One region of the Ruminococcus gauvreauii genome, then DNA from elsewhere that is predicted to be linked to it. Evidence: riboswitches for the same ligand, from Rfam matches in the RefSeq annotation. Region 1 holds a riboswitch; each other region holds the start of a gene.
The links. A riboswitch is a leader RNA that binds a small molecule or an ion and turns the genes downstream of it on or off. The one in region 1 is predicted to bind thiamine pyrophosphate.
Positions count from the first base shown of each region.

Region 2: it holds a riboswitch for thiamine pyrophosphate, as region 1 does, so the genes downstream of both, thiC (phosphomethylpyrimidine synthase ThiC) here and NQ502_RS15790 (energy-coupled thiamine transporter ThiT) in region 1, are expected to answer to the same signal.
Region 3: it holds a riboswitch for thiamine pyrophosphate, as region 1 does, so the genes downstream of both, thiM (hydroxyethylthiazole kinase) here and NQ502_RS15790 (energy-coupled thiamine transporter ThiT) in region 1, are expected to answer to the same signal.

Region 1 covers NZ_CP102290.1:3,339,416-3,344,040, forward strand. The annotation lists gene NQ502_RS15780 (ATP-binding cassette domain-containing protein) at 1-1,025, shown strand, start outside; gene NQ502_RS15785 (DUF3781 domain-containing protein) at 1,076-1,324, shown strand; TPP riboswitch at 1,388-1,488, shown strand; gene NQ502_RS15790 (energy-coupled thiamine transporter ThiT) at 1,527-2,186, shown strand; gene NQ502_RS15795 (Crp/Fnr family transcriptional regulator) at 2,202-2,876, opposite strand; gene NQ502_RS15800 (ATP-binding protein) at 2,972-3,607, shown strand; gene hcp (hydroxylamine reductase) at 3,648-4,625, shown strand, end outside.
Region 2 covers NZ_CP102290.1:3,896,015-3,900,639, forward strand. The annotation lists gene NQ502_RS18205 (enoyl-CoA hydratase/isomerase family protein) at 1-424, shown strand, start outside; gene NQ502_RS18210 (4-hydroxybutyrate dehydrogenase) at 520-1,653, shown strand; TPP riboswitch at 1,673-1,778, shown strand; gene thiC (phosphomethylpyrimidine synthase ThiC) at 1,873-3,177, shown strand; gene NQ502_RS18220 (spore coat protein CotJB) at 3,438-3,911, shown strand; gene NQ502_RS18225 (manganese catalase family protein) at 3,911-4,522, shown strand.
Region 3 covers NZ_CP102290.1:3,550,750-3,555,374, reverse strand. The annotation lists gene cytX (putative hydroxymethylpyrimidine transporter CytX) at 1-1, opposite strand, end outside; gene thiD (bifunctional hydroxymethylpyrimidine kinase/phosphomethylpyrimidine kinase) at 22-801, opposite strand; gene NQ502_RS16725 (HAD family hydrolase) at 801-1,460, opposite strand; gene thiE (thiamine phosphate synthase) at 1,464-2,093, opposite strand; gene thiM (hydroxyethylthiazole kinase) at 2,074-2,895, opposite strand; TPP riboswitch at 2,976-3,088, opposite strand; tRNA gene NQ502_RS16710 (tRNA-Gly) at 3,205-3,275, shown strand; gene NQ502_RS16705 (MATE family efflux transporter) at 3,371-4,625, shown strand, end outside.

The DNA of each region.
Region 1 (4,625 bases):
CGGGGCAGAGCGGCGGGGAGATCGTGTTTGCGGGCAGTTATCAAAAGCTGCTGAAAGCCGATACCCTTACAGGCAGGGCAATGCGGCAGAAAATGCCGCTGAAGCCAAATCCCCGACAGCCGGCGGGCATGCTGCCCGTCCGAAATGCCTGCCTCCATAACCTGAAACATGTAGACGTGGACATCCCACTTGGGATTATGACCGTTGTGACCGGCGTGGCCGGTTCGGGAAAGAGCACGCTGATCTCCGAAGTGTTTGCCAGCCAGTATGAAAGCGATATTGTGATGGTGGACCAGGGCCCCATCACGGCGACAAACCGCTCCACGCCTGCATCCTACCTCGGCTTTTTTGATGAAATACGGAAACTGCTGGCGCGGGAGAGCGGAAAGCCGGACGGCCTGTTCAGCTTCAATTCCACAGGTGCATGCCCGGTGTGCGGCGGCAAGGGGGTTATCGTGACAGAACTTGCTTTCATGGACCCGATTGTGACAGAGTGCGAGACCTGCGGGGGACTGCGTTATAATCAGGAGGCACTCGCCTGTACCTACAAAGGAAAAAATATTGTGGAGCTTTTGAGCCTGACTGCTTCACAGGCGCTGGAAGTGTTCGAGGATGCCGGAATCAGAAGACGGCTGAAGGTGATGAAGCAGGTGGGTCTATCCTATCTGACACTGGGACAGCCGCTTGGCACGCTGTCCGGCGGCGAACGCCAGAGGATCAAGCTGGCGAAGAAACTGGGGAAGAGGGGCAAAATTATTGTGATGGACGAGCCAACCACCGGCCTGCACATGTCTGATATCCAGAATCTGATGGAGCTGTTCGATATGATCGTGTCCCGTGATAACACCCTGGTGGTGATCGAACACAATCTTGACGTGATGAAACAGGCGGATTGGATTATCGACATCGGACCGGACGGAGGCAAAAATGGGGGCGAGGTGGTATTTGCAGGAACCCCGATCGATATGGTGAGAAACGCAAACACGCTGACCGCCGATAGCCTTAGGGCCTCGTGTGAACGGTGAGACAGCAAAGAAAAACAGAGTTTGGACAAAGGAATGGTGGTAGATTAAGAATGAATGAAGATTATGAATTGCTGAAAAAGCTGGACAGACTGCACACAACAGAATTGGGTGTGGCGAGAATAAAAAGGAATCTGTCTTTAGATACAGAGAATGTGGTCGAATGGTGCAAAATAAAAATCAATTCTCCCAATGCTGTTATCACAAGAAACGGGAAAAACTGGTATGTGAGAACGGACGGCTACATCATCACGGTAAACGCATATAGTTATACCATTATCACGGCACATGCTGCGAAATGAAAAGATGCATCTTCTATTGACATTCTCAGGTCAGATGCTATAATCAGAAAAGAATAACATACAGTATTCAGCTAGGGGAGCCTTCGGGCTGAGAGAACCATACGTGTTGACCCTCACTACTTGATCCGGACCATACCGGCGTAAGGAAGCAGTGTAATAATCAGTAGAACCCTCCTGAATTCTGTCTAAGGAGGTTTTTTTGATGTCATTTTTTGTTAATGCTTCAGAGGATGGATATACGCTCACGTCAGGGGGATACGCGGCTGTAGGGATACTGCTGGCTGCTTTGCTGATCCTGGCTTCGGTTATTGCTGGCAGAGGAAAAAGAAAACACATGAATGCACGTCAGCTGGTGTTCTGTGCCATGTCGGTTGCTCTGGCATCCGTGTTGTCCATGCTGAAGGTCTATGAATTCCCGTTCGGCGGTGCGGTGACGCTTTGCAGCATGCTGTTTATCTGCCTGCCGGGATATTTTTACGGTCTGGGGGCCGGGCTTTTAAGCGCGACAGCCTATGGCGTGCTGCAGTTTCTGCTGGGACCCTATATTCTGTTTCCGATACAGATCATTGTCGACTATCTGCTTGCTTTCGGTGCATTTGGACTCTCCGGACTCTTTGCAAAGTCCAGGCGGGGGCTGCTGAAGGGGTATCTCATCGGTATCCTGGGACGCTATGTATTCTCGGTTCTCTCCGGATGGCTGTTTTTCGGGGAATATGCGTGGGCAGGATGGGGTGCACTGTCGTATTCACTGGTATATAATGCCGCATACATATTTGCAGAGGGGATACTGACAATCGTGATCCTGCTGATTCCGTCTGTCAGCAAAGCCCTGGCACGGGTAAAAGAGATGGCGATCAATTAATCAATAATTTTTGTTTTAAAAACTATTCACGATGTCTTCTTTGAGACAGAAACGATTCTTGTCAGCAGTCAGGAGTCCCTCTCTCTGCATTTTACTCAGTTCATTGGACATGGCACTGCGGTCGACACTCAGATAGTCCGCAAGCTGCTGACGGTTAAACGGTATGGTAAATTCAAAACATCCGTGGCGGGCAGCCTGAAATGACAGATAGGACATCAGTCTGCCCCGGATGGATTTCGATGATGTGTGGAAAATACGGCGTGACAGGTTCAGATTTTTCCGGGCAGAGATGGTGAGCAGGTTGCTGACCAGCCTGCTGTGGTGCTGACAGGCGTTGGGACAGGTCTTCAGCACACGTCCGATATTTAAAAATAAGATTTCAGATGCTTCGGCGGCAATCACACTCACCATCAGCGGTTCACCCGGGACACAGGCATACGTCTCTGCAAATACCTGGCCTGGCCCAACGCTGTCCAGAATACTTTTATTTCCCCACAGATCATCATTTTCAATCTGCACCCGGCCTGACAGCACGATGCCGAGAGACTGAACAACGTCACCGGAGCGGTAGATGGCTTCACCTCTTTTAAACGTTTTTTGTTCACAGCCCAGACAGTCTAATATAATCTTGATCTCTTCAGGAGAATCCCCTCGAAACAGTAAAGTCTTTGATAAAAAAATATAATCCATTTTTCACTCCTTTGTTGTTTTAACAACATACTTGTTGGAATGATTCTATTATACTGTACCCATAAAGTCAAGATAACAGACGGGAGGAAAACAAAATGGTTCGAAGAATTATCCAGATAGATGAAGAAAAATGTAATGGATGCGGCCTGTGTGCGGATGCCTGTCACGAGGGTGCGATAGGGATCACGGATGGAAAAGCGAGGCTGCTGCGGGATGACTACTGTGACGGTCTGGGCGATTGTCTTCCCGCCTGTCCGGTCGATGCGATACATTTCACAGAGCGTGAGGCGGCCGATTACGACAAGGAGGCTGTCGCTGCCAACCAGAAGCAAAAGATGGCGGTCCGACAGCCCGTGCCCGCGGCGGCGTCCGAGCTTGGACAATGGCCGGTGCAGATAAAGCTGGTGGCCGCAAATGCTCCTTTTCTTGCGGGAGCAGACCTGTTGATCGCAGCTGACTGTACAGCATATGCATACGGGGATTTTCACCGGGAATTTATGCGCGGCAGAGTAACGCTGGTCGGATGTCCAAAGCTTGATGAAACCGATTACAGTGATAAGCTGACGGAAATCATCAGTCAGAACCAAATCAGAAGCGTGACGGTGGTCCGGATGGAAGTTCCGTGCTGTTCCGGTATCGAACATGCTGCGGTGACAGCGCTTGAAAACAGCGGAAAACGTATTCCATGGCAGACGGTTACCATTTCTAAAGATGGGCGTGTCTTAGGATAAATAAGAATTACAATATGAGAAGAAGAGAGGAGATTCTATTATGAGTCAAAAAATGTTTTGTTTTCAGTGTGAACAGACAGCAGGGTGTTCCGGCTGTACAGGTAATGCGGGCGTCTGCGGTAAATCCGCAGGTACGGCGAGACTGCAGGATGAGCTGACAGGGGCGTTGATCGGACTGGCCCGTGCCTGCGCCGGCAATCCCAAAACAGAGAATACAGATCAGATCATCATCGACGGATTGTTTGCAACCCTTACCAATGTTAATTTTAATGATGAGACTCTTCGCAGCCTTATCGGCCGCGTAAATGGTGAGAAGACGATCGTTGTGCCGGGTTGCAGCGCATGCGGCTCCCCGTGCAAAGATACGGAAAATTATGATATGGAGAAACTGTGGAGTGACCAGGAGGACATCCGTTCCCTGAAATCACTGATTCTGTTCGGCATACGAGGCGTCGCTGCATATGCCTATCACGCAGCGGTTCTGGGCTACACAGATGAAGAAGTCAACAACTTTTTTTACAAGGCGCTCTCAGCCATCGCAGAGGACTGGGGAATGGAAGAACTGCTTCCTTTGGTGATGGAAACAGGAAAAGTGAATTTAAGCTGTATGGAGCTGCTTGACCGCGCAAATACTGAGACATTTGGAACGCCGGCTCCGGCTGAAGTGTCGTTATCCGTGGAGAAGGGACCGTTCATCGTGATCACCGGCCATGATCTGTATGATCTGAAGCTGCTGCTTGAGCAGACGGAAGGCAAGGGGATCAATGTGTATACGCATGGTGAGATGCTGCCCGCGCATGCTTATCCGGAGCTTAAGAAGTATGCTCATCTCAAAGGCAACTTTGGTACTGCATGGCAGAATCAGCAGAAAGAATTTGCAGACCTGCCGGCACCGATCCTGTTTACAACAAACTGCCTGATGCCGGTGAAAGACAGTTATGCCGACCGGGTGTTCACGACAGAGATGGTGTCTTATCCGGAGATGGTTCACATCGGAGAAGACAAAGACTTTACCCCT
Region 2 (4,625 bases), 560 kb from region 1:
GCGTATTGCTGCTGAAAATGCAAAATTTGCATTCCCTGAAGTATCTCTTGGAATCATGACCGGAACCGGCGGATCTCAGAGACTGCAGGCGATCGTAGGGGAAGGAAGAGCGAGAGAGCTGCTGCTTACCTGCGACAGGATCGATGCTGAGGAAGCATACAGAATCGGACTTGTTAACAAAGTAGTACCAACTGAAAAGTTGATGGAAGAAGCAATGGTCATGGCAGAAAAAGTTGCCAAAAACGGACCGATCGCAGTTGCTACAATGAAGAAAGCAATCAATGTTGCCAGCGAGACAGACTATCCGACGAGTACAGAACACATGATTCTTTCCTTTGGTTCTCTGTTTACAACACAGGATGCACACGATGCTCTTTCCGCATTTGTTAATAAAGAAAAACTTGATCATTTCAATAATAAGTAATAGATGCGAACAGAGCTTTTGTAAGGTAAATAGGGAATGGGATTTATTTCTTGTAATTGTTAAAAAAATAACAACATAGAAAAGGAGAGAAAAAAATGAGACAGTTATTATTAAGAACTGAGATTCACAAATTTGACACATTTGAGGACTTTGCAAAGGAATTCGAAATCGGAGAAGGCGATTTATTATTCACGAATGAATTTCTGTATACGCCGAAAATGAAACCACTGGATCTGAAATGTGACGTCTATTTCCAGGAGAAATACGGAACAACAGAGCCTACAGATGAGATGTACAATTCTATCTTCAAAGATCTGAAAGATAAAGAGTACAAGAGAATCATCGCTGTCGGCGGCGGTACCGTTGTAGATATGGCAAAATGGGTAGCATCTGAGAAACCGGATGATATCGTTGATGCATATAAAGAAAATCCGACATTTAAGCCGAAACATAAAACAGAACTGATCATCTGCCCGACCACATGCGGAACAGGCAGTGAGGTGACCAATATCTCCATGATCTATCTGACAAAGACAAAGACGAAAAAAGGCTGCGCTAATGATGAATTATTTGCAGATTACGCAGTGCTGATTCCGGATCTTGTTAAGAGCCTGCCATATCAGCCATTCATGTACAGTGCGATCGACGCGCTGATCCATGCGGTTGAGAGCTACGTAGGACGCCGTCATACAGACCTGTCCAGAATGTTCGGCAGAAGAGCGATCGAACTGATCATGAACGGATTTACTCAGATGATCGAAAAAGGACCGGAATACAGACTGGAGATCATGGATGACTTTGTTCTCGGAAGCAACTATGCAGGTATCGCATTCGGTACTGCAGGCTGCAACGCTGTACATGCGATGAGTTTCCCGCTGGGCGGAATGTTCCATGTGGCACACGGTGAGTCCAATTACGAGCTGTTCACGACTGTTATGAAATACTACTACAAAATGAACCCGGATGGAGATATCAAAGAGATCAACCACGTACTGGCTGAGATCCTTGGCTGCGAGACAGAGGGCGCTGAAGTTTATGATAAGCTGGAAGAGGCACTCGCTGCACTGATCCGCAGAAAACCACTGTCTGAGTACGGCGTGACAGAAGAAATCTGTGATCAGATGGCTGAACTGGTTATCGCAGAACAGCAGAGACTGATGACGAATACTTATGTGGAGATGGACAAAGAGGCAGTTAAGAGTCTGTACCTGCAGGTATTGAATGATTAATTGTCTTATAACTAAATAGTGAAAATATTAAGGGAGCTCTAAGAAGGGCTGAGAGGAGACTGTGCGTCTCGACCTTGTAACCTGATTTGGGTAATGCCAACGTAGGGAAATATTTCGGCGTATAGTTCAGTTGTGACTGTAAGGGATATATTACCTGCGTAATATATCCCTTAATTCATGTCATGGAAACTTTATAAAAGAATAAAAAAGGAGCACTATATGAACTATACAACACAGATGAATGCAGCGAGAAACGGAATCATCACGGACGCCATGAAGACAGTTGCGGATTACGAGCAGATAGATGCCGAACGCATCAGAGAACTGGTGGCAAAAGGGCAGCTTGCAATTCCGGCAAATAAAAATCATCAGTGTCTGAAGCCGTACGGTATCGGCGATATGCTGAAGACGAAGATCAATGTCAATCTGGGAACGTCGAAAGACTGTCTGGATATGGATGTGGAACTGGAAAAAGTGATGGAGGCAGTGAAAATGGGTGCCGAATCTATTATGGACTTGAGCTCTTTTGGAGATACACAGAAATTCCGGAGGAAGCTGACAGCCGAGTGCCCTGCTGTCATCGGCACTGTTCCGATCTACGATGCCGTTGTGTACTACAATAAAGCCCTGAGGGATATCACTTCTGATGAGTGGATCGATATTGTCCGTATGCACGCCGAAGATGGTGTGGATTTCATGACAATTCACTGCGGCATTAACCGGGCTACTGCGGAGCGTTTTAAAAAATCAAAACGCCATACCAATATCGTCTCCAGGGGCGGTTCCATCATATTTGCATGGATGGAACTGACCGGAAATGAGAATCCGTTTTTTGAGCGGTACGATGAACTGCTTGAAATCTGTCAGCAGTATGATGTGACACTCAGTCTCGGTGATGCCTGCCGTCCGGGCAGCATCGAGGATGCGGGTGACGTATCTCAGATTGAGGAGCTCGTAACTCTCGGAGAACTGACGACGAGGGCGTGGGAAAAAGATGTTCAGGTGATCATCGAAGGCCCGGGACATATGCCGCTCAATCAGATTCAGGCAAATATGGAAATTCAGAAGACGATCTGCAAAGGTGCGCCGTTTTATGTACTGGGACCGCTCGTGACGGATGTTGCACCGGGATATGATCATATTACGGCTGCGATCGGAGGAGCGATCGCTGCGACTTACGGAGCTTCTTTTTTGTGTTACGTGACGCCTGCAGAACATCTTCGCCTGCCTACCGTGGATGATGTAAAGGAAGGGATCATCGCCTCAAAAATTGCAGCCCATGCGGCTGATATTGCGAAAGGAATTAAGGGTGCCAGGGACTGGGATCACGATATGAGCGAGGCGAGGAGAGAGCTTGACTGGGAGCGCCAGTTTGAATTGGCAATGGATGGAGAAAAAGCCAGAAGGTACCGTGCAGAATCTACCCCCGAGCGTGAAGATACCTGTACGATGTGCGGAAAAATGTGTGCGGTGCGCAATATCAATAAAATTTTGCGCGGTGAAGACGTCGATATCATGGATTAACATTATTATTAAAATGTAGTAACAGTTCAGGTCGGCGGGGAAATTGGTGCAGAAAGCTGCGTCAAGCTTGCTTGTAAGTCGCTTTCTGCACCAATTTCCACATCGGATGAGCATCCGATGCTTCTTGACCGACTTTTTCGGTCTAGAAGATGCGCCGTCCTGGACAGTTACAAAAAGTGTTTGAAAATGGCAAAGTAAAAACAGCAGAACTCCACATAATAAATATGTCACCTGATATCCAAGGAAAGGAGTTTGCATTTATGGAAGGAAACGAATGTCTTGCGATAGCCAGTGTCCCCATGCAGAAATGGGGAGAAGTCTATCGGTTTTGTGAAGCATTAAAAGAAGGAACTGTTTTTCCTGTCTTAAATCTTCCGTTTTATGAGGCAGAATCTGTCACGAATCCGGCGAAGCAGCAGGAGAATCATCAGGAAATTGATCCCCGGCAGGCAGACCGTGAAACGCTGATGACAAAAATCAGCGAAGTCAGCTTTGCGCTGAATGACCTGACACTGTATCTGGATACACACTGCGAAGACAGTCAGGCGATCCGGCTGTTTGCAGAATGTGCAGCGCTGCGCGCTGATCTTCTGAAGATCTTCAGTGAACGGTTCTATCCGCTGACGCAGGCATGTCTTGCGAACTGCAGCTGCGAAAAAGAATGTGAGTCGGTGAACGGGGTGGCCTTTTCATGGGAATGTGGTCCTGCACCGTGGGAAGGAGCGTGTATCTGATGTGGAATTATGAAAGAAGATTACAATTTCCGGTAAAGATCACAAAAACATGTCCGAAGACGGCACAGCTGATCATCAGCCAGTACGGCGGACCGGATGGTGAACTGTCCGCGTCCATGCGGTATCTATCACAGCGTTATACCATGCCCGTTAAGGCTGTAGGAGGTCTTCTTACGGATATCGGCACGGAAGAACTTGCACACATGGAGATCATATGCGCCATGGTGTATCAGCTGACCAGGGACGTCACGATCGAGGATGCAAAGACAGCAGGGTTCGATGCCTATTATATTGACCATACAAAAGCACTGTGGCCGCAGGCGGCAGCGGGAGTTCCATTTACAGCACTGGAATTTCAGTCGAAAGGCGATGCCATTGCCGATCTCACCGAAGATCTCGCAGCCGAACAGAAGGCCAGGACGGTATACGATAACCTGCTCAGGATGATTCCGGATCCGGAAGTGAGAGAACCGCTGAAGTTCTTGAGAGCCAGAGAGATCGTCCATTTCCAGAGATTTGGAGAGGCGCTGGAAAAGACGAAGGAGCAGCTGGACAGTACGAATTATTACTATTTTAACCCGGAATTCGATAAACAATTCCTGAAGAAGTAAATCAGGACAGGGCACCGAAGCGTATTTGATATATTTTTCGGCGCCCTGTTTTTGTGATGGCAGGTGCTGTCTCAAAAAGATCTTGTTGAATCCTGTCACTGTG
Region 3 (4,625 bases), 210 kb from region 1:
CTTCACAATTCCCCCTTTCTGTCAGATCATAAACATGTGATTGAGCGGTCCGCTGCCATGCCCCAGATTGAGGTTAGCGCGCAGTGCCCCCGATATGTATGCTTTTGCAGATGTTACACTGTCCGTCAGCGTGTCACCCTTTGCCAGGCCGCACGCGATCGCAGAGGACAGCGTGCACCCGGTTCCGTGAGTGTTTGGATTGCTGATACGCTCACCGTTCAGCCAATTGAAACTGCCGTTTGCATACAGCAGGTCATTGGCATCATTCAGGTCATGGCCGCCCTTTATCAATACCGCTCCATTTGTGAAATCTGCGATCTTCACAGCCGCCTTCTCCATATCCGCCGCTGTTTTTATTTCCATCCCGCATAGCACCTCCGCCTCCGGTATATTCGGCGTGATCACCTCCGCGAGCGGGATCAGCGTATGAACGAGAGTCTCAGCGGCATCCTCGGCCAGCAGCCGGCTTCCGCTCGTCGATACCATCACGGGATCCGTCACGATATGCTGCGCCCCGTATTCTTTTAATTTATCAGCGATCACCTCAATCAGCGCCGCCGAAGATACCATTCCGATCTTTACAGCGTCCGGATATATATCTTTAAAAATGCAGTCGAGCTGGTTTGCCAGAAATTCCGGCGTCACCTCCATGATCCCATAGACTCCCGTGGTATTCTGTGCCGTCAGTGCCGTAACCGCACTCATCGCATACAGCCCGTGTGCCGTGACTGTCTTGATATCCGCCTGAATGCCGGCTCCTCCGCTCGAATCACTGCCCGCAATCGTCAATACTGTCTTCATCAGATATTATATTCTCCTTCCATCAATTCACCAAAGTCGTAGATATAGCGGTCGGCAAGTGCGATCATGGCTTCCTTTTCGTATTCTGAATACCGGTCGTAGACGCCGACCGCAAGAAAGCCGCCTGCCCTGGCTCCCTCGATTCCTTTTAAAATATCCTCAAATACCGCGCTCTCCTTTGGTTTCACCTGCATTCTGGCAGCTGCCTCCTCATAGATATCCGGATACCCTTTACCGCGTGTTACATCGCGGACTGTGACGATGTGTTCAAAGTACCCGTCAATACCATTATTGACAAGCGCCGGTTTAAACAGTTCCTCATCCGACGAGGTAGCCGCCGCAATCCGAACGCCTCTTTCCTTCAGCAGTCCGAGATATTCCCGGACATTCGGTTTCAGTGCAACGGTATTTCGATAGGCATCTTTCGCCATGGAATACCATTCCTGTATGATCGCTTCCGGATCTTCCTTCAGTCCAAAGCGCTTCACTGTATAGTCTGCCGCCGCCTCAAATCCCATCGGTGTGACCGCCTCAAGATAGTCTTCGGGCAGGTCAAGGTTCCGTTTCCCTAAAAATTCGATATCGACCGTTTCCCAGACTCCCATCGAATCCAGAAGTGTGCCGTCCAGGTCAAAGATTGCCGCTTTAAATTCTCTCATTCTCTACTCCCTGAATTTTGATACCATCTCTCTTGCCGCCTGTTCGATGTCCTCTGCTGCAATAACAGCGGATACGACCGCCAGGCCGTCGATTCCGGTATCCTTAAAATGATGCACTGTTTTCTGATTAATCCCCCCGATGACAACGATCGGTACGTCTGCGGCACTGCGGATCGCCCTCAGTTCTTCCATCGTAACGGGGCGCGCATCTGTCTTGGTATCCGTCGGAAACATCGCCCCGACTCCCAGATAGTCTGCACCGTCTTTCACCGCCTGCTCTGCCTCGGAGACCTTCGCGGCAGACACCCCTACGATCTTATCCTCTCCAATGATACTGCGCACCACACTGGCCGGAAGATCACTCTGTCCCACATGGACACCGTCCGCATCGATTGCAAGCGCGATATCCACGCGATCATTGATAATCAGCGGCACCTGGTATTTTCTTGTGATCTCACGGATGTTCACCGCCGCCTGATAAAATTCTCTCGAAGAACAATGCTTCTCCCTGAGCTGGACAACCGTACATCCGCCTTTGATCGCCTTCTCAACCGCCTCCTCCAGCGTTTCCGTACTCATCAGTTCCCTGTCCGTGCACAGGTACAACGTATAATCAATGTTTTGCTTCTTCAATTTTTCCCATCTCCTCTATCATCTGTTCATTCAGCATGGACAATGCATCCATCAGTGCCACGCGAAAACTGCCGGTTCCCATGTGTCCCGCCTTTTCATACGCAATTTCGCCGGCAATACCCATGGACATCACACCCGCGGCCGCCGCCGTGAATGCGTCCTGTTTCATTCCCGCATAGCCGCCCGTAACTGCGCTTGCCATGCATCCGGTTCCTGTAATCTTCGAGAGCATTGGATGTCCGTTGAATATCCTGACGGCACGGGCGCCGTCCGAGACCACATCGACAGCTCCTGTGACGGCGACTGTGCAGGAGAGCTTCTCCGCCGCCGTTTTTGCCACCGCAAGTGCATCTTTGTCACTGTCCTCCTCCGAGGTATCTACCCCCTTGGTGGACGCGGACAGGCCTGCCACATAAGACACCTCCGAGAGATTTCCCCGAAGAATGCTGATCTCAACCTGCTCCAGAATCCTCTGCGTAGTCTCGTTCCGGAGCTTTGACGCTCCCGCGCCCACCGGGTCAAAGACGACGGGAATCCCCAGCTCATTTGCTCTCTTCCCCGCCAGGATCATGGATTCTATGGTTCTCTGGTTTAACGTCCCGATATTGATGACCAGCGCAGAGGATATGGCAGTGATATCTGCCGCTTCCAACATGTCATCCGCCATGATAGGTGAAGCTCCGATCGCAAGTAGGGCGTTCGCACAGTCATTGACTGTCACGTAATTTGTTATGTTATGGACAAGAGGGACTGTATTTCTCATCCCGGTATTCAGTTTCGCTGCTTCCTGTTTTACACTCATACTTTTCTCTCCTTTTTCTTTAGAATTATAATTGCAAACGAAAAAAATGCCCGGGTGCAAATCCCCAGACATTCTACTTCCAACTGTGTTTGTTTGCTCCCTACGACGGTATTAACCGACAGGTTCAAAGGGTCAGGTGCGCCACGTGACGTGCGCCGCCTTCTCAACTGCATCAGTTCCCCTGCAATTATAAAATTGTAATAGTATTATAGCAACATTGACTTCTGTTTGCAAGCTTTGCAGAGCAGCCCTGTTAAATATTGCTGAAACACTTGATTTTTCATGAAAAACTGCTATAATAAAATACATGCAGATATAGTTTATCGGTAGAATGCTAGCTTCCCAAGCTGGAGAGGGGGGTTCGATTCCCCTTATCTGCTGTCGGTTTGAAAGCGGAATAGCTTTCCTTTTTGGAGGGCTATTCTTTTTTATGTTACGAATACGCAGACATCCAAAGAATCATAAGGAGGGAAGAATGGCAAAAGAAAAAAGCAGCAAAATCACATTTACGGAGGGCTCTGTTTTTCAGGCTATTGTACGGTTTGCCCTGCCTGTGCTGGGCGCCCTGGTGCTTCAGGCAGCATACGGAGCAGTCGATCTGCTGGTAGTCGGCCAGTTCGGTGATGCCAGCAGCATATCAGCGGTTGGAACCGGAAGCGCGTTTATGCAGATGGTAACTTTCATTATAACCAGCCTTGCCATGGGCGCAACGGTCGTCATAGGGCAGCATATCGGTGAAAAAAAGCCGGAGGAATCCGGTAATACGGTCGGCACCTCCATCGTACTGTTTGTAATCATCGGGATCATAGTGACGATACTGCTGGAGGTGTTTGCAGGAAACATCGCACATCTTCTGCAGGTACCGGCGGAATCTTTTGACAAGGCAGTCACTTATATCCGTATCTGTTCCGGCGGTATTCTGATCATCATCGCGTATAATGTAATCAGCAGTATCCTCCGCGGTGTCGGCAACGCCAATCTTCCGTTCCTGTTCGTCGGAATCGCATGCATTGTCAATATTGTCGGAGACCTGCTGCTTGTCGGGGTCTTTAAAATGGACGTAACCGGAGCCGCAATCGCTACCATCGCGGCACAGGGGGTGTCGGTGATCGCCTCTCTGCTGGTTCTGAGACGTCAGAATCTCCCCATCTCCTTTTCCCTTCAGCAATGCAGGATATTCGTCAGAGAACTGCGGCTGATCCTGAAAATAGGCGTACCGATCGCCCTGCAGGAGACCACGGTACAAATCTCCTTCCTGGTGATCAACTCCATCATCAACGGTATGGGCCTTCAGCCATCGGCGGGATACGGCGTTGCCCAAAAAATCGTCTCCTTTATCATGCTGGTGCCGGCCTCCGTCATGCAGAGTGTCTCAGCCTTCGTCGCACAGAATGTGGGGGCAGGCAAAATGGACCGCGCCAAAAAAGGATTCTACACTGCAATGTTCTCCGGCATAGCAGTCGGAATCGTGATGTTTGTGGCCGGCTTCTTCGGGGGTGCCGGGCTGTCCGCTGCATTCACGTCCGATCAGGCGGTGATCACGCAGAGTGCCAGCTATCTGAGGGGCTTTTCGGCAGACTGTATCCTCACCTGTGTATTATTCAGCAGCATCGGATATTTTAATGGCTGCGGCAAAAGCATTCCCGTCATGCTGCAGGGAATCACATCCGCATTCTGCATCCGTATCCCGGTATCAATACTGATGTCCCGGCTTCCTGGTGCATCTCTGA